DNA from 3 places in the Pseudomonas sp. BN515 genome. Region 1 is predicted to be linked to each of the others. Evidence: predicted binding sites of a transcription regulator. Region 1 holds the regulator's gene; each other region holds the start of a gene.
The links. Region 1 encodes sigma-54, which starts transcription at its own class of promoters, with help from an activator protein. Its sites were predicted from a motif close to ANTGGCATNNANNTTGCTNT; they were not measured.
Positions count from the first base shown of each region.

Region 1 (7,657 bases):
TTGTCCACCAGTGTTCGCCAGGGCGAGGTGGAAACAGTCGAATTCAATCGCGACCAGGGCTTCGGCATCACCCTGTATGTCGGCCAGCGCAAAGGCTCGGCCAGCACCTCGGCGAGCGGCGAGGATGCGATCCGCGAAACCGTGGCTGCAGCCCTGGCCATCGCGAAACATGCTTCCGAGGACGAGTGCGCCGGTCTCGCCGACGCGGCCCTGATGGCCCGCGACATGCCGGAACTCGACCTATACCATCCTTGGGCGATCACGCCCGAACAGGCCGTGGAGCAGGCGCTGATCTGCGAGGCGGCGGCATTCGAGACCGACAAACGCGTCAGCAAGGCGGACGGCACCACGCTCAATACCCATCAGGGTTGCCGCGTTTATGGCAACAGCCACGGGTTCGTCGGCGGTTACGCCAGCACCCGTCACAGCCTGAGCTGCGTGATGATCGCCGAGGCGCAGGGGCAGATGCAGCGTGACTACTGGTACGACGTCAGCCGTATTGGCAGCCAGCTCGCCGATCCGGCCAGCATCGGTCGCCGCGCTGCCGAACGTACTGCCGCTCGCCTGGGCGCGCGGCCGGTACCCACCTGCGAAGTGCCAGTGCTGTTCGCCGCAGAGCTTGCGACCGGACTGTTCGGCAGCTTCCTCGGCGCCATTTCCGGCGGCAACCTGTACCGCAAGTCCTCCTTCCTCGAAGGCGCCCTGGGCCAGCGTCTGTTCCCCGAGTGGCTGTCCATCGACGAGCGCCCGCATATCCCGCGCGCCATGGCCAGTGCCGCCTTCGACAACGACGGCCTGGCGACCTACGCCAAGCCCTTCGTCGAGAAAGGCGAACTGGTTTCCTACATCCTCGGCACCTACTCCGGGCGCAAGCTGGGGTTGCCCAGCACGGCCAACGCCGGCGGCGTACACAACCTCTTCGTCAGCCACGGCCAGGAGGACCAGACAGCGCTGCTGCGGCGCATGGGGCGCGGACTGCTCGTGACCGAGCTGATGGGGCAGGGGCTGAACATGGTGACCGGGGACTATTCCCGTGGTGCCGCCGGATACTGGGTGGAGAACGGAGAGATCCAGTTCCCGGTGCAGGAAGTGACCATCGCCGGCAATCTCAAGGACATGTTCCGCCAGATCCTCGCCGTGGGCAGCGATCTGGAACTGCGCGGCAACATCCGCACCGGCTCGGTGCTCATCGAGAAAATGACGGTGGCCGGTAGCTGAGGCTGCCTGTTTCCAGAACGAAAAACGCGCCCAGATGGGCGCGTTTTTCATTGGAGCAGATGACGGTCATTCACCTTCGTCGAACTTGTTGTTGATCAGCTCGATCAACGCATTGAGGGCGTCGTCGTCCTGATCGCCTTCCGTGTGCAGGTGAATGGGAGTGCCCTTGCCGGCGGCCAGCATCATCACGGCCATGATGCTCTTGCCGTCCACCAGGCTCTCGGGAGTGCGGCCCACGCGGATCTGACAAGGGAAGCGACCGGCCACCCCGACGAACTTCGCTGCGGCCCGGGCGTGCAGGCCGAGTTTGTTGATGATGGTGATCTCGCAGGCTGGCATCGCGTTTCCAATCCTTCTAACTGAGGTCGCGGTGGCGAACCTGGACATTCTTCAAACTGGGTTTCAGCGCCGCCCCCAGACGCTCGGCAACATAGACCGAACGGTGGTGGCCCCCAGTGCAGCCAATGGCGATCGTGACGTAGGCGCGATTGCTGGCGGCGAAGCGCGGCAGCCATTTGCTCAGATAGCCGAGGATATCCTGATACATCTCTTCGACATCCGGCTGCCCGGCGAGGTACTCGGCGACAGCCGGCGCGAGTCCCGAATGGTCCCGCAGCTCCGGCTTCCAGTAAGGGTTTGGCAGGCAGCGCACGTCGAACACCAGGTCGGCGTCGACCGGCATGCCACGCTTGAAGCCGAAGGACTCGATCAGGAAAGCAGTGCCGGGTTCGGGCTGATTCAGCAGGCGCAGCTTGATGCTGTCGCGTAGCTGATAGAGGTTGAGGTGCGTGGTGTCGATCTTCAGGTCGGCGAGATCGGCGATGGGCGCCAACAACACTTCCTCGTCCCGGATGGCTTCGGCCAGGGAGCGGTTGTCATTGGTCAGTGGGTGGCGCCGGCGCGTTTCCGAGAAGCGCTTGAGCAGCGTGTCGTGGTCGGCATCGAGGTACAGCACGTCGCACTTGATGTGGCGATTGCGGGCCTCGCTGAGCAACTCGGGAAAACGCTGCAGCTGGCTGGGCAGGTTGCGTGCGTCGATGGACACGGCGACCTGGGGTTCCAGTAGCTCGGTGTGCAGCAGGGCCCGTTCGGCAAGTTCGGGAAGCAGGCCAGCGGGCAGGTTGTCGATGCAGTAGAAACCGTGGTCCTCGAGAACATCGAGGGCGGTACTCTTGCCCGACCCGGAGCGGCCGCTGACGATGACCAGGCGCATGGAAGAACCTTAGCGTCCGCTCTGCACGTCCACTACCACCTGGTAGAGGCTGGTGCTGTCGGAAGCCTGGCGCAGGCGCTCGCGCACATCACTGCGGTCGAGCATGCTGGCGATCTGGCGGAGCAGTTCAAGGTGTTCATCGGTGGCAGCTTCGGGGACCAGCAGCACGAACAGCAGGTCAACCGGGGCGCCGTCGATGGCGTCGAAATCGACTGGAGCGTCAAGGCGCAGCACGGCACTGATGGGCGACGTGCAGCCAGTGAGGCGGCAGTGGGGAATGGCGATGCCGTTGCCGAAACCGGTGGAGCCGAGTTTCTCCCGCGCTACCAGGCTTTCGAAGATGTCCTGGTTGTCGAGGTCGGGAAGGTCGCGAGCGACCAGCTTGGCGATCTGTTCCAGTACACGTTTCTTGCTGCCACCCGGCACGTTCACCAGGGAACGGCCGGGGGTCAGGATTTGCTCAAGTCGGATCATAGAGGAGGGGTCAGCGGGCGGTGGCACCCTGCTGGCGGTTTAGTTGCTTTTCCTTGTGCTTGATCAGTTGGCGATCAAGCTTGTCGGTAAGCAGGTCGATGGCGGCGTACATGTCTTCATGCTCCGCGTTGGCAACGACTTCGCCGCCGGCGATGTGCAAAGTGGCTTCGATTTTCTGTTTGAGTTTTTCGACCTGCATGATCACCTGAACGTTGGTGATTCGGTCGAAGTGGCGCTCCAGACGGTCGAACTTCTCGACAACGTAGTTGCGCAGGGCGTCGGTCACATCCAGTTGATGTCCACTGATGTTGACTTGCATACCGCTTTCTCCTTATTGCCCGTGTATAAGAGACAGGCTAACGGGCCTGCCACCGGAACACTTTGGCGTGGGTCAATTTCCGCGTCACATCAGTCGCTTTCGTTCGCTGGAAGGGGCAATCCCAAGGGATTCGCGATACTTGGCTACTGTGCGACGGGCCACTTGAATGCCCTGTGCTTCCAGTAAACCAGCGATCTTGCTGTCGCTCAACGGCTTTTTCGGATTTTCCGCTGCGACCAGTTTTTTGATGATGGCGCGGATTGCGGTAGACGAGCATTCGCCGCCTTCCGAAGTACTTACGTGGCTGGAGAAGAAGTACTTCAGCTCGTAGATTCCGCGGGGAGTGTGCATGTATTTCTGGGTGGTCACGCGCGAGATGGTGGACTCGTGCATACCCACGGCTTCGGCGATGTCGTGCAGGACCAGAGGCTTCATCGCCTCGTCGCCGTATTCGAGGAAACCGCGCTGATGCTCGACGATCTGGGTGGCGACCTTCATCAGCGTCTCGTTGCGGCTCTGCAGGCTCTTGATGAACCAGCGCGCTTCCTGAAGCTGATTGCGCATGAAAGTGTTGTCGGCGCTGGAGTCGGCGCGACGGACGAATCCGGCATAGTGCGGATTGACCCGCAGGCGCGGTACGGCTTCCTGGTTCAGTTCCACCAGCCAGCGTTCGTTGTGCTTGCGGACGATCACATCCGGCACCACGTATTCGGGTTCGCTGGCTTCGATCTGGGAGCCGGGGCGCGGATTAAGCCCCTGGATCAGTTCGATGATCTGGCGCAGTTCGTCTTCCTTGACCTTCATGCGGCGCATCAGCTGGCTGTAATCGCGACTGCCGAGCAGGTCCAGGAAGTCACCGGCCAGGCGTTGGGCCTCGGCCAGCCAGCGAGTGCCCGGAGGCAGCTGGCGCAATTGCAGGAGCAGGCACTCGCGCAGGTCGCGGGCGCCAACGCCGGCGGGTTCGAATTGCTGGATGCGATGCAGGACGACTTCGACTTCGTCCAGCTCGATGCCGAGCTCCGGATCGAAGGCTTCGACGATCTCGGAAAGAGACTCTTCGAGGTAACCGTCGTTGTTGATGCAATCGATCAGGGTGACCGCGATCAGGCGGTCGGTATCGGACATGGGCGCCAGATTGAGTTGCCAGAGCAGGTGGCTCTGCAGGCTCTCGCCAACCGAAGTGCGCGACGTGAAATCCCACTCGTCGTCATCGTTGGTCGGCAGGCTGCTGGCGCTGGTCTGGTAGACGTCTTCCCAGGCCGTGTCGACGGGGAGTTCGCTGGGGATGCGCTCGTGCCACTCGCCATCTTCCATGGCTTCGGCATTGGTCTCGACGCTGGACTCCTGAAAGCTGGTTTCCTGGCTGCCGGAATTGGGCTGCTGGTCGCCTTCGGCCATGGGGTCAGAGGTGTCGAAATCGTCGCCATCCTCCTGCCGCTCGAGCATCGGATTGGACTCGAGCGCTTCCTGGATCTCCTGCTGGAGGTCCAGGGTGGAGAGTTGGAGCAGGCGAATGGCCTGTTGCAGCTGCGGGGTCATCGTCAGCTGCTGGCCCATCTTGAGGACTAGCGATGGTTTCATGGCAGAGGGCTTAGCACCTTATTCGCCGGCGCTCGCGCGCCATCCACTACAGGGCGCCGGGGCGCCACCAGGAAGCAAATTATATGCCTGACCTTGAAGGATTTTCCTAGCCCGCGCAACCCGTCTTGTAGGCGTGGTTGCGGGAAACTACAGGCGGAACTCGTGGCCCAGGTAGACTTCCTTCACCAACTGGTTGGCCAGGATGGCTTCCGCATCACCTTCGGCGATCAGTTGTCCGTCACTGACAATGTAGGCGGTCTCGCAGATGTCCAGGGTCTCGCGGACGTTGTGGTCGGTGATGAGTACACCGATCCCCTTCGCCTTGAGGTGATGGATGATCTGCTTGATGTCGCCGACGGAAATCGGGTCCACGCCGGCGAAGGGTTCGTCCAGCAGGATGAATTTGGGGGCCGTGGCCAGCGCGCGGGCGATTTCCACACGACGACGCTCGCCACCCGACAGACTCATGCCGAGGCTGTCGCGAATGTGGCTGATATGAAATTCCTGCAGCAGGCTTTCCAGCTCTTTGCGGCGTGCGGCGCGGTCGAGATCCTTGCGGGTCTCGAGGATCGCCATGATGTTGTCCGCCACGCTGAGCTTGCGGAAGATCGAGGCTTCCTGCGGCAGATAGCCGATGCCGGCACGGGCGCGGCCGTGCATCGGCTGGTGGGTGACGTCCTGCTGGTCGATCAGGACGCGTCCCTGGTCGGCCTTGACCAGGCCCACGATCATGTAGAAGCAGGTGGTCTTGCCCGCGCCGTTCGGGCCGAGGAGGCCGACGATCTGACCGCTGTCGATGGACAGGCTGACGTCGCGGACCACCTGGCGGCTCTTGTAGCTCTTGGCCAGGTGCTGGGCTTTGAGAGTCGCCATTACTGTGCTTTCTGCTCTTTCTTCTTCGGCTGGATGACCATGTCGATCCGCGGACGCGGAGTGGTCACGTTACCGCCGGTGGCGCGGCCTGCGTTCACGATCTGGCGCTGGGTGTCGTAGACGATCTTCTCGCCTTCGAACGTGTTGCCTTCCTGTACGACCTTGGCCTGGTCGAGCAGGATGATGCGCTCATTGGCGGCGAAGTACTGGATGGTCAGGCCGTAGGCCTTGACGATCTGCTTGTCGACTGATGGCTTCTGCTCGTAGTACGCGGGCTTGCCGACCGAGGTGAAGACCTCGACGTCGCCATTGGCGTCCTGAGTGATGGTAACGGTGTCGCCGGTGATCTTGAGGGTGCCCTGGGTGATCACGACGTTGCCGCGGTAAACCGCGACGCCCTGCTTGTCATCGAGCTCGGCGCTATCGGCCTGTACGCGAATCGGCTGGTCGCGGTCCGTGGGCAGTGCCCAGGCGGCGGCACTTCCGAGTGCGGTGCCCAGGCTGAGCAATAGGGGGAGGGTATTAACGAACCTCATGCTGGCCTCTTACGTTGGACTGCAGGAGCATCCTGCTGTCATTCAAGTACGCTTTCATTCCTTGTGCCGTGGTCACCCCATTGGCCGCTTCGATTCTAACGGCTTGCTGGGTCTGCGCATATTCCTGGTCGGGGAACACGGTCAGCCGGCTGGTGGTCAGGATAGTCGGGCGTCCCTTGGCATCGGTGCGCGCTACCCGGACCTTCTCGATCAGTTCGACTTGCTTGCCCTCGGGGCCCACTTCTCCACGCTCGCTCTGCACGTGCCAGGGGAAGTCAGTGCCACGGTGCAGGAGCAGGTCGGGGGTGGTCAGCAGTGTGACATCAGTGGCCTTCATATGTTCGAGGCGCGTGGCGGTCATCTCGTAATGGAGCTTGCCGTCTTCCTGGAACTGGGTGCTCTTGCCGTTTTCGACATAGAAGTCGATGGCGTTGTCGTTGCCCGTCGCGGTGGTGCGATCCATGAAGCTTTCTGGGCGGATGTTCCAGTAACCCAGGGCAATGAATAGCGCTGCAATGGGAATCAGGATGAGCGCCAGGCGTATGTTCTTCGGCATGTCGGATCTCAGAGGTAGGCGGCCTGGGCCGCTTCGAGGCTGCCCTGGGCGCGCAGGATGAGTTCGCAGAACTCACGGGCAGCGCCTTCGCCTCCACGTGCCTGGGTAACGCCATGGGCATGCTGGCGCACGAAGGCGTCGGCATTGGCTACCGCCATGCCGAGGCCTACACGGCGGATCACCGGCAGGTCGGGCAGGTCGTCGCCCAGATAGGCAACCTGGTCATGGGTCAGGCCGAGTTCCGCAAGAAGGCCGTCGAGCACCACCAGCTTGTCTTCGCGCCCCTGGAACAGGTGCTGGATGCCGAGGTTCTGCGCGCGGCGCTCGACCACCTCGGACTGGCGGCCGCTGATGATGGCAGTTCGTACGCCGGTGCTCATCAGCATCTTGATGCCATGGCCGTCGAGTGTGTTGAAGGTCTTGAATTCGCCGCCTCCGGGCAGGAAGTAGAGGCGGCCGTCGGTCAGTACACCGTCGACATCGAATACGGCCAGGCGCACGGCCTTGGCGCGGGCGAGGAGTTCGTTGCTCATCAGATCACTCCGGCGCGGGTCATGTCATGGATGTGCAGGGCGCCGATGGGGCGGTCGTCTGCATCGACGACGACGAGCACGTTGATCTTGTGGTCGTCCATGATCTTCAGGGCTTCGGCGGCGAGCATGTCCGGGCGCACGGTCTTGCCATGGACGGTCATGACATCGTCGATGCTGGCCTGGCGCACGTCGACGCCCTTGTCCAGGGTGCGGCGCAGGTCGCCGTCAGTGAAGATACCGGCGAGGTGGCCATCGTCTTCCACTACCGCGGTCATGCCCAGGCCCTTGCGGGTCATTTCCAGCAGCGCTTCGCGCAGCGGAGTGCCACGGGAGACGCTGGGCAGGCTGTCGCCG
Region 1 covers NZ_SSOH01000011.1:224,406-232,062, reverse strand. The annotation lists gene pmbA (metalloprotease PmbA) at 1-1,218, shown strand, start outside; gene E8E91_RS02325 (HPr family phosphocarrier protein) at 1,285-1,557, opposite strand; gene rapZ (RNase adapter RapZ) at 1,574-2,431, opposite strand; gene ptsN (PTS IIA-like nitrogen regulatory protein PtsN) at 2,441-2,905, opposite strand; gene raiA (ribosome-associated translation inhibitor RaiA) at 2,916-3,224, opposite strand; gene E8E91_RS02305 (RNA polymerase factor sigma-54) at 3,309-4,805, opposite strand; gene lptB (LPS export ABC transporter ATP-binding protein) at 4,953-5,678, opposite strand; gene lptA (lipopolysaccharide transport periplasmic protein LptA) at 5,678-6,214, opposite strand; gene lptC (LPS export ABC transporter periplasmic protein LptC) at 6,201-6,770, opposite strand; gene E8E91_RS02285 (HAD family hydrolase) at 6,779-7,303, opposite strand; gene E8E91_RS02280 (KpsF/GutQ family sugar-phosphate isomerase) at 7,303-7,657, opposite strand, start outside.

Region 2 (7,657 bases), on a different contig from region 1:
CTCCACCGTCTCGCTGGCGGTGCCGTCCGGGGGTTGGTTGGTGAACACCGTGTTGCCGTTGGCGTCGGTGTACTTGTAGATCTGTGCGGCGGCCGGCAGGGCGGCGGCAAGCAGCAGGCAACTGATGATGAGGCGCATGAGGGCGGTCTCCGGAAACCCATGCCAAGCCTTGCACCCGGATGGCGGGCTGGCAAGTGAGGCATTGTGCGACAGCGTCGGTATGGCCGGTGTGCGGTGCAACACGTTGGGACATTTCGGCAGGTTTCGGCCGTTCGACTCTCGCTGCAGCGAACCCTCGGGAGCCCGCGCTGTCACTGTTGCCGCTGCTGACTGCGAAGCCGGCCGTCCCGCGTGAGTGGGTGGTAAGCCAGCTTTTGTATGATGCGATTCGCTTTCATCGTTTTTGGGTGCTCCTCCCGTGCCAATTCCATCCTTGCCCGCCATCCGCTTCCTGTTCCCGCTGCTGCTCTGCCTGCTGGTCGGCCTGGCCGTTCCCGCTCAGGGCCAGGCAGCGCTGCCCAACCCGCTGGCGACCAGCTCCTCAAGCAGTGCACAGGTCAGCGATGCCCAGCTCGAACAGTCGCTCAACCAGGTGATCCGAACCCTTGAGAACGACCAGCAGCGCGCCGACCTGCTGAAGAAGCTGAAGCAATTGCGCGATGTCACCGGCAAGGAGAAGGAAAGCGAAGGCGGCGTGATCGGCCTGATCGGCGATACCCTGGGCAGCCTGGAAAAGCAGTTCCAGGGCGATAACAGCCCCCTGGTGATCTGGAGTAACCAGTTCCGCCTGGCCCGCGCCGAAGTGGTAGAGCGCCTGCCCGGCTGGCGCGACTGGCCGGGGATCGTGTTCAACTTCGGTGTGGTCATCCTGCTCTGGGCCTGCCTGGCAAGCGCGCTGCTCTGGCTGGGCCGGCGCATGCGTGAGCGGTTCGGCCTGTCGGCGGAGTTGCCGCAGCATCCCAAGACCCGCGACCTGGTGCTGTTCGCCCTGCGCAAGCTGGGGCCCTGGCTGATCGCCTTCTTCATCACCCTCTACCTGTCGTTTGTGCTGCCCAGTTCCCTGAGCAAGACCCTGGCGATGGTCATGGCCTACGTGCTGGTCTGCGGCACCCTGTTCTCCGCCCTCTGCGTGATCTGCCTGTCGATGCTCAGCGGCCCGCACCGAATCCGTGCACTGGATATCCTGCGACGCCAGGCGTTCCGTCCGTTGTGGCTGATCGGCAGCTTGGCGGCCCTGGGCGAGGCGGCCCACGACCCGCGTCTGGTGGAGGGGTTGGGCGAGCACACGGCGCTTTGCCTGAGCACCCTGGCCAATGCCATCGCGGCGGTGTTCACCGCGCTGTTCGTCCTGCGTTTCCGCCGTCCCATTGCCCACCTGATCCGCAACCAGCCGCTGGAGCGCCGCCTGAAGCGCCGTGGGTTGCACGAACTGGTGGAACTGGTCGGCTCCCTGTGGTTCGTGCCGGTGCTGCTATTGGTGGGAACCTCGCTCTTCGCCACCTTCGTTTCCGCCGCCGACAGCAGCGTCGCCCTGCGTCGCGCCCTGGTTTGCGCGATGCTGGCAGTGGTGGCGATGACGGTGATCGGCCTGCTCAGCCGGCGTTCCGGTCGTGGTGAAGGGCATCGGCGCAGTGCCCCCTACGTCGAGCAGTTGCAGAGCTTCGGCCTCACCCTGGTGCACCTGTTCGTGGTGCTGTTCTTCGTCGAGGTGGGGCTGCGGGTCTGGGGTATGTCGCTGATCCGCTACGCCGAAGGCGAGGGCTCGGAAATCAGCATGAAGATGGTCAGCTTCGGCACCACCCTGCTGGTCGCCTGGCTGGTCTGGATCCTTTCCGACACCGCCGTTCAGCACAGCCTCGGCGTCAACGGCAAGAGCCGGGCGAACACCCGGGCGCTGACCATGCTGCCACTGATCCGCAACGTGCTGTTCGTGACCATCGCGGTGATCGCGCTGATCGTCGCCCTGGCCAACATGGGCATGAACGTCACGCCGCTGCTGGCCGGCGCGGGGGTCATCGGCCTGGCGATCGGTTTTGGTGCGCAGTCCCTGGTGGCGGACCTGATCACCGGCCTGTTCATCATCATTGAGGACTCGCTGTCCATCGACGACTACGTGGACGTCGGCGGCCACCTGGGCACGGTGGAGGGGCTGACTATCCGTACCGTGCGCCTGCGCGACCTGGACGGCGTGGTGCACACCATCCCCTTCAGCGAGATCAAGAGCATCAAGAACTACTCGCGGCAGTTCGGCTACGCCATGTTCCGCTGGCCGGTGCCGGCGAGCATGCCGATCGACGACGCGGTGGCGCTGGTGCACGAAGTGGCCAAGGAACTGCGCAGCGACCCGGAAGTGCGCCGCAGCCTGTGGTCGCCCCTGGAGCTGCAGGGGGTGGAAAGCTTCGATAACGGCCAGGCGATCCTGCGTTTCCGCTTCAAGACCGCGCCGATCAAGCAGTGGGAAGTGCAGCGGGCGTTCAACCTGCGCCTGCGCAGGCGCCTCGACCAGACCGGCCTGGAACTGGCGATGCCGCGCCTGAACGTCCAGCTCAGCCGGATGCGCCAGCCAAGGGCCGAACCGCCGGAAGGGCAGGGTGTGCCGGTGGATGAGGGGATATGAGTGAATCACTCCCTTGTAGGGGCGAATTCATTCGCCAGGCAGGCCGAAGGGCTGCCCAGCGATCCTGATTTGGGCAACTGCGCTGCCCTTGGCGAATGAATTCGCCCCCACAGGAAGAGCAGCCTCTACTACCGGCCCAGCAATAAAAAAGGCCTCCCGAGGGAGGCCTTAATGTTGAAGCTATTTATAGGTATTCGTGGATCAGACGCTGTAGTACAGGTCGTATTCCAGCGGGTGCACGAAGGTGCGCACCTTGATTTCTTCTTCGCTCTTCAGCTCGATGTAGGCATCGATGAAGTCGTCGGAGAACACGCCGCCCTTGGTCAGGAACGCACGGCCCTTGTCCAGCTCTTCCAGGGCTTCTTTCAGGCTGCCGCAAACCTGCGGGATTTCCTTGGCCTCTTCCGGCGGCAGGTCATACAGGTTCTTGTCAGCGGCATCGCCGGGGTGAATCTTGTTCTGGATACCGTCCAGACCGGCCATCAGCAGAGCTGCGAAGCACAGGTAGGGGTTGGCAGCCGGGTCCGGGAAGCGCGCTTCGATGCGGCGGGCTTTCGGGCTGTTCACGTACGGGATACGGATGGAGGCGGAACGGTTGCGGGCGGAGTAGGCCAGCATTACCGGAGCTTCGAAGCCGGGAACCAGACGCTTGTAGGAGTTGGTAGCCGGGTTGGTGAAGCCGTTCAGGGCCTTACCGTGCTTGATGATGCCGCCGATGAAGTACAGGGCGGTGTCGGACAGGCCGGCATAGCCTTCGCCAGCGAAGGTGTTCTTGCCATCTTTGGAGATGGACATGTGAACGTGCATGCCCGAGCCGTTGTCGCCGTACAGCGGCTTCGGCATGAAGGTCACGGTCTTGCCGTAAGCGTCGGCAACGTTGTGCACGCAGTACTTCAGGGTCTGAACTTCGTCAGCCTTGGCAACGAGGGTGTTGAACTTCACACCGATCTCGTTCTGGCCAGCGGTGGCCACTTCGTGGTGGTGAACTTCTACCACCAGGCCCATTTCTTCCAGGGCGTTGCACATGGCGGTACGGATTTCGTGGTCGTGGTCGACCGGCGGTACCGGGAAGTAGCCGCCCTTCACGCCCGGACGGTGGCCCTTGTTGCCGCCTTCGATGTCGGCGTCGGTGTTCCAGGAAGCCTGCTCGGAGAAGATCTTGAACATGGAACCGGAGATGTCGGACTTGAACTTCACTTCGTCGAAGATGAAGAACTCCGGCTCCGGACCAACGAATACGGTGTCACCGATACCGGTGGTCTTCAGGTATTCCTCGGCGCGGCGGGCGATGGCGCGCGGGTCGCGATCGTAGCCTTGCATGGTGCTCGGCTCGATGATGTCGCAGACCAGGATGATGGTCGGCTCTTCGGTGAACGGGTCCAGAACGGCAGTGCTGTCGTCCGGCAGCAGGATCATGTCGGAAGCTTCGATGCCTTTCCAACCTTCGATGGAGGAGCCGTCGAACATCTTGCCGTGTTCGAAGAAATCGTCATCGGCGTCACGGGCCGGCATGGTCACGTGCTGCTGCTTGCCTTTGGTATCGGTGAAGCGCAGATCAATCCACTTCACGTCGTGTTCTTTAATCAGTTGAAGCGACTTCGACATGTTGTCCTCCGGATGGAAAGGGGGGCGGGGAACCGTTAACCCCTCAAAGAATTCGTAGTGAAGCCGGGGCGGGATAGTCCGCCAGGGCGACCTGCCTCACAAGGGAGCAATTAGCGTGCCAGTGCCCCGTTATGGGCAGAAGCCCTAAAACTCGCGCCTGGCGGGGGCTTGGCCCTGAATGCGAGCGTTTTTGCGCACCTTTTTTGTGCTCATCGTGGTGCGTGTGATCCATTTTGGTGCGCTGCAGGCTTTGCTGAAGGAAATTGGTCAAAGCTTGAACAATTTCCGCTATAATCCGCGCCCCTCTTTTTCGGCCGCCGTTGCAGGCGCTGTTTTCATGAAACTCATCGTCAAAGTCTTCCCGGAAATCACCATCAAGAGCCGGCCGGTGCGCAAGCATTTCATCCGCCAGCTCTCGAAGAACATCCGCGCGGTCCTGAAAGACCTGGACCCGGAGCTCGAGGTGACCGGTGTCTGGGACAACCTTGAAGTCCAGACTCGACAGACCGAGCCGAAGCTCCTGCGCGAAATGATTGAGCGGCTGACCTGCGTCCCCGGTATCACCCACTTCCTCGAAGTGCACGAGTACCCGCTGGGCGACTTCGACGACGTGCTGGAAAAGTGCAAGCTGCACTACGCCGACCAGATCCCCGGCAAGATCTTCGCCGTGCGCTGCAAGCGCGCCGGCAAGCATGAATTCACCTCCATGGAGCTGGAGCGCCACGTCGGCAGCCGCCTGCGCCAGGAGTGCAACGCCGCCGGCATTTCCCTGAAGAACCCGGAAGTGGAAGTACGGATGGAAGTGCGCGACCAGCGCCTGTTCGTCATCCACCACCAGCACGACGGCATCGGCGGTTACCCGCTGGGCTCCCTGGAGCAGACCCTGGTGCTGATGTCCGGTGGCTTCGACTCCACCGTCGCCGCCTACCAGATGATGCGCCGCGGCCTGATGACCCACTTCTGCTTCTTCAATCTCGGCGGCCGCGCCCACGAACTGGGCGTGATGGAAGTGGCCCACTACCTGTGGGAGAAGTTCGGCCGTTCCCAGCGCGTGCTGTTCATCAGCGTGCCCTTCGAGGAAGTGGTCGGTGAAATCCTCAGCAAGGTCGACAACAGCCAGATGGGCGTGGTGCTCAAGCGCATGATGCTGCGCGCCTCCACCCACATGGCGCGCAAGTTGACCCTGGATGCGCTGGTGACCGGCGAAGCCATTTCCCAGGTGTCCAGCCAGACCCTGCCCAACCTCTCGGTGATCGATTCGGCCACCGACATGCTGGTGCTGCGTCCGCTGATCGCCAGCCACAAGCAGGACATCATCGACACCGCCACCCGCATCGGCACCGCCGAGTTCGCCAAGCACATGCCCGAGTACTGCGGCGTGATCTCGGTGAACCCGACCACCAAGGCCAAGATTGGTCGCATCGAACATGAAGAAGAGCAGTTCGATATGGCCATCCTCGAGCGTGCCCTGGAGCGCGCGCGCCTGGTGCCCATCGACCGGGTGATCGACGAGCTGGGCCAGGACGTGGCCGTGGAAGAAGTGCGTGAAGCCCTGCCGGGCCAGATCGTCATCGACATCCGCCATCCCGATGCCCAGGAAGACGACCCGCTGGAGCTGCCGGGCATCGAAGTGCAGGCGCTGCCGTTCTATGCGGTCAACAGCCGTTTCAAGGAACTGGACGCCAACCGCCAGTACCTCCTGTATTGCGACAAGGGCGTGATGAGCCGCTTGCACGCTCACCACCTGCTCAGCGAGGGACACGCCAATGTGCGCGTTTATCGCCCGGCCTAAACAGCCCGGGCTGTTCGGCGGCAGCATCCGCCACCGCCCTCCCGATTGCCGGCCCTGAGTCGCAGTTCATTCATATGCGCCGCCTAGACTTCGCGGCAAACCGAATCCTCTGATCGAGATACAAACGTGATCGAAAAACTCCGCAATATCGCCATCATCGCCCACGTCGACCATGGCAAGACCACCCTGGTAGACAAGCTCCTGAAGCTGTCCGGCACCCTCGACCGCAAAGAAGCGGAAAGCGAGCGCGTGATGGACTCCAACGACCAGGAAAAAGAGCGCGGCATTACCATTCTGGCGAAGAACACCGCCATCAAGTGGAACGGCTTCAACATCAACATCGTGGACACCCCCGGCCACGCCGACTTCGGCGGTGAGGTTGAGCGCGTGATGTCCATGGTGGACTCCGTACTGCTGGTGGTGGACGCCCAGGACGGCCCCATGCCGCAGACCCGCTTCGTGACCCAGAAGGCGTTCAAGGCCGGCCTGCGTCCGATCGTGGTGGTGAACAAGATCGACCGTCCGGGCGCGCGCCCTGACTGGGTCATCGACCAGATCTTCGACCTGTTCGACAACCTCGGCGCCACCGACGAGCAGCTGGACTTCCCGATCGTCTACGCCAGCGCCCTGAACGGCATCGCTGGTCTCGACCACGAGAACATGGACGACAACATGGACGCCCTGTTCCAGGCCATCATCGACCACGTGCCGGTACCGGACGTAGACGTCGACGGTCCGTTCCAGATGCAGATCTCCCAGCTGGACTACAACAGCTTCCTCGGCGTAATCGGCATCGGCCGTATCGCCCGTGGCCGCGTCAAGGCCAACACCCAGGTAGTCGCCATCAGCGACGACGGCACCCGCCGCAACGGCCGTATCCTGAAGATCATGGGCCACTCCGGCCTGCAGCGCGTCGAAGTTGCCGATGCTGAAGCCGGTGACATCGTCTGCGTGAGCGGCATGGAAGAGCTGTTCATCTCCGACACCCTGTGCGACCCGCAGAACGTCGAAGCCCGTCCGCCGCTGACCGTTGACCAGCCGACCGTGAGCATGACCTTCCAGGTCAACGACTCGCCGTTCGCCGGCAAGGAAGGCAAGTTCGTCACCAGCCGCAACATCAAGGACCGTCTGGAGAAGGAACTGCTGCACAACGTGGCCCTGCGCGTTGAAGCGGGCGAATCTGCCGAGAAGTTCAAGGTCTCCGGCCGTGGTGAGCTGCACCTGTCCGTACTGATCGAAACCATGCGCCGCGAAGGCTTCGAGATGGCCGTTGGCCGTCCGGAAGTGGTGATCATCGAGAAGGACGGCGAGAAGCAAGAGCCGTACGAGAACGTCACCATCGACATCGAAGAGCAGCACCAGGGCTCCGTGATGGAGCAGATGGGTCTGCGTAAGGGCGATCTGACCAACATGATCCCCGACGGCAAGGGGCGCGTGCGCCTGGAATACACCATCCCGGCACGTGGTCTGATCGGCTTCCGTAACAACTTCCTGACCCTGACCTCGGGTACCGGCATCCTGACTTCGACCTTCAGCCACTACGGCGCGATCAAGGCCGGCGAAGTCAGCAACCGTCAGAACGGCGTACTGGTCTCCATGGCCACCGGCACCGCCCTGACCTACTCGCTGGAAACCCTGCAAAG
Region 2 covers NZ_SSOH01000070.1:71,924-79,580, forward strand. The annotation lists gene E8E91_RS17025 (DUF4124 domain-containing protein) at 1-138, opposite strand, end outside; gene E8E91_RS17030 (mechanosensitive ion channel family protein) at 452-2,617, shown strand; gene glnA (glutamate--ammonia ligase) at 2,819-4,222, opposite strand; gene thiI (tRNA uracil 4-sulfurtransferase ThiI) at 4,560-6,014, shown strand; gene typA (translational GTPase TypA) at 6,141-7,657, shown strand, end outside.
Region 2: a site for sigma-54 is predicted at 4,326-4,345, ahead of glnA (glutamate--ammonia ligase). Genes of this name have one in related genera too.

Region 3 (7,657 bases), on a different contig from region 1:
AAGCCCTGCAACGGGAAGCTGTAGGACGACTCCTCGGTGTTGAAGGCGTAGAGCAGGATCACCAGGATCGGGAAATGCAGGAAAACCAGCCCGCCCCAGGCTGCCAGGCGCAGGCCCCAGGATGCTTTCTCAGAGTGCATCGAAGGCCCCCAGCCGCTTGGCGATGGACAGGTAGATGGCGATCAGCACGATCGGCACCAGGGTGAAGGCCGCCGCCAGCGGGATGTTGCCTACCGAGCCCTGTTGCACGTAGACCATGGTGCCGATGAACAGGCCGCTTGGGCCCACCAGCTGCGGAATGATGAAGTCGCCCAGGGTCAGGCTGAAGGTGAAGATCGAGCCGGCCACGACGCCGGGGAAGGCCAGCGGCAGGATCACCTGAACGAAGGTCTGCCGGGGTCTGGCGCCGAGGTCGGCCGAAGCTTGCAGCAGCGACGGCGGCAGGCGTTCCAGGGACGCCTGGATCGGCAGGATCATGAACGGCAGCCAGATGTAGGTGAACACTAAAAAGCGCCCGAGGTGCGAGGTGGACAGGGTATTGCCGCCCAGGCCAGGCACGGTGAGCAGGCTGCCCAGCAGACCTTCCAGGTGAAGCTGCTGGATCAGCCAGTAGAAGATGCCGCCCTTGGCCAGGATCACCGTCCAGGCATACGCCTTGACGATGTAGCTGGCCCACATCGGCAGCATCACGGCGATATAGAAGAAGGCTTTCTCTTTCGGCGAGGCGAAGCGTGCCATGTAGTAGGCGATGGGGAAGGCCAGGACTGCGCTGGCCAGGCTCACGGCGATGGCCATGGTCAGGGTGCGCAGGATGATGTCGTAGTTGGCCGGGTTGAACAGGGCGCCGTAGTTGGCCAGGGTCAGGTCCGTCGACACCGCCATGGTGAAGTCGTCGAAGGTGTAGAAGCTCTGCCAGAGCAGGGCGAACAGCGAGCCGATGTAGATCACCCCGAACCAGATCAGCGGCGGGGTCAGGAGCAGCAGCAGGTAGAGCGTCGAGCGCCGGTAGAGCAGGTTGGAAATCCCCCGCAGCGGACCGCTCTGATGGCTGGCGATGACAGCGCTCATGGCCTACTCGCTGAGCGCGACCATCGCGCTGCGGGCCCAGCAGGCCTGCACCTGCTGGCCAGGTTGTGGGCGGGCGACGTCCGATTCCTCGCCATTGGGCAGGCTCACTGCCAGGCGTCCGCCACCTTCCAGATTGAGCTCGTAGCGGCTGCTGGCGCCGAGGTACTGCACGTCATGCACGGTGCCGCTGACTTGCAGCTCGCCGTTGCTGGCGCTGCCGAAGCGCACATGCTCCGGGCGCAGGGAGAAGGCCCCGGCCGTGCCGGTGAGGCGCTGGGCGAGGTCGCCGTGGAGCACGTTGGCGGTGCCGACGAATTCGGCAACGAAGCGGGTGGTCGGTTTGCGATAGAGGTTCTGCGGACTGTCCACCTGCTCGATACGGCCCTTGTTGAACACCGCCACGCGGTCGGACATGGACAGTGCCTCGCCCTGGTCGTGGGTGACGAAGATGAAGGTGATGCCGAGCTGGCGCTGCAGCTTCTTCAGCTCCACCTGCATCTGCTCGCGCAGCTTGAGGTCCAGCGCGCCTAGGGGTTCGTCCAGCAGCAGCACGCGCGGACGGTTGATCAGCGCACGGGCCAGGGCGACACGCTGGCGCTGGCCGCCGGACAGCTGCGCCGGTTTGCGGTCGCCATAGCCGGGCAGGGCAACCATGCCGAGGGCTTCCTCGGCGCGGGCCAGGCGCTCGGCCTTCGCCACGCCCTTCACCTTGAGCCCGTAGGCGACGTTGTCGCGCACGTTCATATGCGGGAACAGGGCGTAGTCCTGGAACACGGTGTTCACGTCGCGCTCGTAGGGCGGCAGGCCAGCGGCCTCTTCGCCGTGGATGCGGATGGAGCCTGAGGTGGGCTGCTCGAAACCGGCGATCAGGCGCAGGCAGGTGGTCTTGCCCGAACCCGAAGGGCCGAGCATGGAGAAGAACTCGCCGTCGCGGATCTCGATGGACACCCGGTCGACTGCCTTCACATCACCGTAGTGGCGGCAGACATCGGTGAACTGGACGGCTGTGGTCATGGGCATGACTCCAGAGGGCTTTGCTCCCTCTCCCTCCGGGAGAGGGCTGGGGTGAGGGGTATATCAGCCGCTCGGTGTTTCCAGGTGAGATGAACAAACTTCCTCTCCCTTCAGGGAGAGGGCTGGGGAGAGGGAAACGCCGCGCGGCGCCGAGCTACCCTCATCCGAACGCGGCCCGCCCCGGCCCCTCTCCCGCAAGCGGGAGAGGGGAGCTATCAGCGACCGCCCATGATCGCGATGTAGTCCTGCGTCCACCGGCTGTACGGAACAAACTTCCCGCCCTGGGCTTCCGGGGTTTTCCAGAAGGCGATCTGGTCGAATTGGTCGTAACCATTGGTGGCGCAACCGCTGGCGCCGAGGAGTTCGCTGCTCGTGCAGCCCTTGGCGACCACGGGCAGGGAGCCGAACCAGGCGGCGAGGTCACCCTGGACCTTGGGCTGCAGGGACCAGTCCATCCACTTGTAGGCGCAGTTCGGGTGCTTGGCGTCGACGTGCAGCATGGTGGTGTCGGCCCAGCCAGTGACCCCTTCTTTCGGGAACACGGTTTCAACCGGCTGCTTCTCGGCTTTCAGGGTGTTGGCCATGTAGCCCCAGGTGCTGGAGGCGGCCACGCCTTCGTTCTTGAAGTCGCTCATCTGTACCGTCGCGTCGTGCCAGTAGCGGTGCACCAGGCTGTGCTGTTTGCGCAGCAGGTCGAGCGCGGCGGTGTATTGCTCTTCGGTCAACTGGTACGGGTCCTTGATGCCCAGCTCCGGCCTGGCGCTCCTCAGGTAGAGGGCGGCGTCGGCGATATAGATGGGGCCGTCGTAGGCCTGCACGCGACCCTTGTTCGGCTTGCCGTCGGCCAGTTCCTGAGGCTCGAAGACCACTGCCCAGCTGTCCGGCGCCTTCTTGAACAGGTTGGTGTTGTACATCAGCAGGTTCGGCCCCCACTGGTAGGGGGTGCCGTAATGCACGCCGTTGACCGTGTGCCAGGGGGCGTCCTGGAGACGTTCGTCGAGGGTTTTCCAATTGGGGATCAGCGCGGTGTTGATCGGCTGCACGCGCTTGCCGAACACCAGGCGCAGGGAAGCATCGCCGGAGGCGGTGACCAGGTCGTAGCCGCCCTTGGCCATCAGACTGACCATCTCGTCGGAGGTGGCGGCGGTCTTCACGTTGACCTTGCAGCCGCTGTCTTTCTCGAACTGGGTGACCCAGTCGTAGTTCTTGTCCGACTCGCCGCGCTCGATGTAGCCGGGCCAGGCAATGATGTCGAGCTGGCCTTCGCCCTGGCCGACCTGCTTCAACGGTTCGGCGGCCTGGGCTGAAGCGGTGAGGCAGGCGCAACTGATGGCGAATGAAAGGAATAGGGGATTGAGCGAAGGCATTATCGACTCCTGTTGTACATGACGTGCGGAGCCTGTTCGGCGGAACTGCATGCCGTTGGCGGTGCGCTGAAAGCGAGCCGAAAAACACGGCCGCTGCTCGCATTGAGCAGCGTAGTTCGGGGCTTTGGGGCTGACAAGGAAGGGGCTGGGGGAGGTGGTTGCTCGGTGATTCGGGACGGTTTGCTGTAGGGGCGAATTCATTCGCCAAGCAGGCCGAAGGGCTGCCAATGGAAACTTCAGGGGGCCGCTGCGCGACCCTTGGCGAATGAATTCGCCCCTACAGGATTTGGTGAAGGCCAGACCGCTCAGTAATGCAGCGTCGCCTCCCCCTTGTGCCAGTTGCAGGGACACAACTCCTCCGTCAGCAGGGCATCGAGCAGGCGCAGGGTTTCCTGCGGGTTGCGGCCCACCAGCAGGTCGTTCACCGAGACATGCCGGATGACGTTGTCCGGATCGATGATGAAGGTCGCGCGCAGGGCAACGCCTTCGCGCCGATCGATGATGCCGAGGGCACCGGCCAGTTCGTGCTTGATGTCTGCCAGCCAGGGGAAGCTCAGCCCCTTCAGGTCCTTGTGGTCGCGTCGCCACGCGAGGTGGACGAACTCGCTATCGGTGGAGGCGCCGATCAGCAGGGTGTCGCGGTCGTTGAATTGCTCCAGCAGGTCACCGAATGCCTTGATCTCGGTGGGGCAAACGAAGGTGAAATCCTTGGGCCAGAAGAACAGCACTTTCCACTTGCCGAGAAAGCTGTCCTGGTTGACCCGCTTGAACGCGTGCTCAGGGCTGGCCGCGTGTTCCGAGTCGTGGTCCACCGCCAGCATGTCGAATGCCGGCAGCTTGTCTCCAATGGTGAGCATGGCAGGGGTGCTCCGGGGCAGGGGGAGGCATCGGATAGGGCAAGTATGGAAGGCTCCCGTGACCTTGGAAAATGTGTCCGGGCTATGCCGTCCATAGCGGGACGCTCATGACCGTAGGTCGGCGCGATTGCGGCCGTTTCAAAATCGCAACATATGCATAGAACAATCGGAACCTAGGGGCTTTGCGTGCCCGGACTAGACTGTCTGATCCAGGGAAGCTGGTGCCCCCGGCGTGACCAGGTTGAACACCCCACCGCTGTAATCCGTCAAACCCGGTACCGCCGCCTAATAGGGCGAGCTGGTCAGTTCCGCTTAGCGGGCTGCACCAGTCTGGGGCGCGATGACTGTGCGTGTGCTGCAAGTTGTTGAAATACAAACGGTTGTTGCGATGGCACGGGGCTTGCGATGGCGTAGAAGCCCGTGGCGACAAGGAGTTAGGCATGTCCCGCACCTTTTATGACGAGATGTATGACGCGAGTGGCGAATGCCGTCCGCACTACCGGGAATTCGCACGCTGGCTGGCGGACACGCCCCAGGAGTCGCTTGCTCAGCGGCGTCGCGAGGCCGACCTGCTGTTCCATCGCGCCGGTATCACCTTCACCCTCTATGGCGACGAGCAGGGCACCGAGCGCCTGATCCCCTTCGACACCATTCCCCGCGCCATTCCCATGAGCGAGTGGCGGACGGTGGAGAAGGGCTGCATCCAGCGCGTCAAGGCGCTGAACATGTTCCTCGCCGACCTCTATCACAGCCAGCGGATCATCAAGGCCGGGATCATCCCCGCCGAGCAGGTGCTGGCCAACGAGGGCTACCAGATCGCCATGCAGGGCCTCGACCTGCACCGCGATATCTACGCCCACATCGCCGGGGTGGACCTGGTGCGCGATGGCGACGGCACCTACTACGTGCTGGAAGACAACCTGCGCACGCCCAGCGGCGTCAGCTACATGCTCGAAGACCGCAAGATGATGATGCGGCTGTTCCCCGAGCTCTTCGCCGCCCAGCGCGTCGCGCCCATCGATCACTACCCGAACCTGCTGCTGGACACGCTGAAAAGCTCCAGCCCGCTGGACAACCCCAGCGTGGTGGTCCTGACCCCTGGACGCTTCAACAGCGCCTATTTCGAGCACGCCTTCCTCGCCCGCGAGATGGGCGTGGAGCTGGTGGAAGGGGCCGACCTGTTTGTCCGTGACGACCGAGTGTTCATGCGTACCACCGCCGGCCCGCAACCCGTCGACGTGATCTATCGGAGGCTGGACGACGCCTTCCTCGACCCGCTGGCCTTCAACCCGGAATCCATGCTCGGCGTGCCCGGCCTGCTGGCCGCCTACCGCTCCGGCAACGTGGTGCTGGCCAACGCCATCGGCACCGGCGTGGCAGACGACAAGTCCATCTACCCCTATGTCGGCGACATGATCCGTTTCTATCTGGACGAGGAACCCATCCTGAAGAACGTGCCCACCTGGCAATGCCGCAAGCCTGAAGAACTCTCCCACGTGCTGGCCAACCTGCCGGAGCTCGTGGTCAAGGAAACCCAGGGCTCCGGCGGCTACGGCATGCTGGTGGGGCCGGCGGCCAGCGCCAAGGAGATCGAAACCTTCCGCGAGCGGCTCAAGGCTCGCCCCGAGGCCTACATCGCCCAGCCCACGTTGTGCCTGTCCACCTGCCCGACCTTCGTCGAGAAGGGCATCGCCCCGCGCCATATTGACCTGCGGCCCTTCGTGCTCTCCGGCCGGGAAACCCGCCTGGTGCCCGGCGGCCTGACCCGCGTGGCGCTGCGTGAAGGCTCCCTGGTGGTGAACTCGTCCCAGGGCGGCGGCACCAAGGACACCTGGATCGTGGAGGACTGAGCATGCTGAGCAGAACTGCCTCCGAGCTTTACTGGATGTCGCGTTACCTGGAGCGCGCGGAGAACCTGGCGCGCATGCTGGACGTCAGCTACTCGCTGTCTCTCATGCCCCAGGACGGCCGCGGCGATGGCCTGGACGAGTTGGCCATGTCGCTGCTCAGCACCGGCACCCTGGAGCTGTACCAGGAGCGTCACGGCGAGCTGAACGCGGCGCGCATGCTGCACTTCTTCGCGCTCGACGCCGACAACCAGGCGAGCATCTTCAGCTGCCTGCGCGCTGCGCGAATCAATGCCCATGCCGTTCGCGGTCGGATCACCGCCGACATCTGGGAGAACATCAACGCCACCTGGCTGGAGATGCTGAACATCTCCAGCGAAGGGCTAGGCCGTTACGGAATCAGCCGTTTCTGCGAGTGGGTGAAAGAGCGCTCGCACCTGTTCCGTGGCGCCACCTACGGCACCATCATGCGTGGCGAGGCCTACAGCTTCATCCGCCTGGGCACCTTCATCGAACGGGCGGACAACACCTTGCGCCTGCTGGACTCGCGCTACGAGATGTTTGGTGAAGAGTCCGAGGAGGTCAGCGACCTCTCCGCACGCGGGTACTACCAGTGGAGCGCCTTGCTTCGCGCCCTGTCTTCCTTCGAGGCCTACACCGAGGTCTACCGGGGTTCCCCGGATGCCCGCCAGATATCCGAACTCCTGCTGCTGCGCGCTGATGTACCGCGTTCGCTGCGGGCCTGCATGGAAGAGTTGAACCACATCCTTTCCCACCTGCCGGGCGATAACGGCCGCCCAGCCCAGCGTCTGGCCGCCGAGCTGGACGCGCGGCTGCGCTACACCGCCATCGACGAGATCCTCGACGAAGGCCTGCATACCTGGCTCACCGATTTCATCCTGCTGGTCCGGCAACTTGCCCGTGCCATCCATAGCTCGTACCTGGAGGCTGTATGAAACTGTCCATCCGCCACGACACCACCTACCGCTACGACGACCAGGTCCGCGCCAGCATCCAGTACCTGCGCCTGACGCCCCAGGAAAGCGAACGCCAGCATGTGCTCAGCTGGCAGCTCACGCTGCCGCATCCGGTGCGCGCGCAGGTCGACCCCTTCGGCAACATCCTTCATGTGCTGACCCTGGACGAACCCCATGACGCCATCGTCATCAGCGCCCGTGGCCAGGTGGAGATCGACGAGCGACGCGAGGCCGAGCACGACAAGCATTCGGCCCTGCCGTTCCTGCGTTTCACCCGCTTGACCACCGCGGACGAGGCCCTGCGCGAGTTCGCCGCCCTTCAATGCGGCAGCCGCCGGGATCGCAGCGGATTGATCGAACTGATGGAAGCCCTGCATGAGCAGATGCCCTTCAAGAGAGGCGTGACGCGCCTCGACAGCACGGCCGCGGAGGCCTTTGCCGGCCGCGCCGGTGTCTGCCAGGACCATACCCACGCTTTCCTCGCCTGCGCCCGCAGCCTGGGTGTGCCGGCGCGCTTCGTGTCGGGC
Region 3 covers NZ_SSOH01000071.1:186,820-194,476, forward strand. The annotation lists gene E8E91_RS17940 (ABC transporter permease) at 1-140, opposite strand, end outside; gene E8E91_RS17945 (ABC transporter permease) at 130-1,068, opposite strand; gene E8E91_RS17950 (ABC transporter ATP-binding protein) at 1,072-2,082, opposite strand; gene ydcS (putative ABC transporter substrate-binding protein YdcS) at 2,298-3,449, opposite strand; gene E8E91_RS17960 (peroxiredoxin) at 3,755-4,306, opposite strand; gene E8E91_RS17965 (circularly permuted type 2 ATP-grasp protein) at 4,747-6,156, shown strand; gene E8E91_RS17970 (alpha-E domain-containing protein) at 6,159-7,109, shown strand; gene E8E91_RS17975 (transglutaminase family protein) at 7,106-7,657, shown strand, end outside.
Region 3: a site for sigma-54 is predicted at 4,694-4,713, ahead of E8E91_RS17965 (circularly permuted type 2 ATP-grasp protein). Genes of this name have one in related genera too.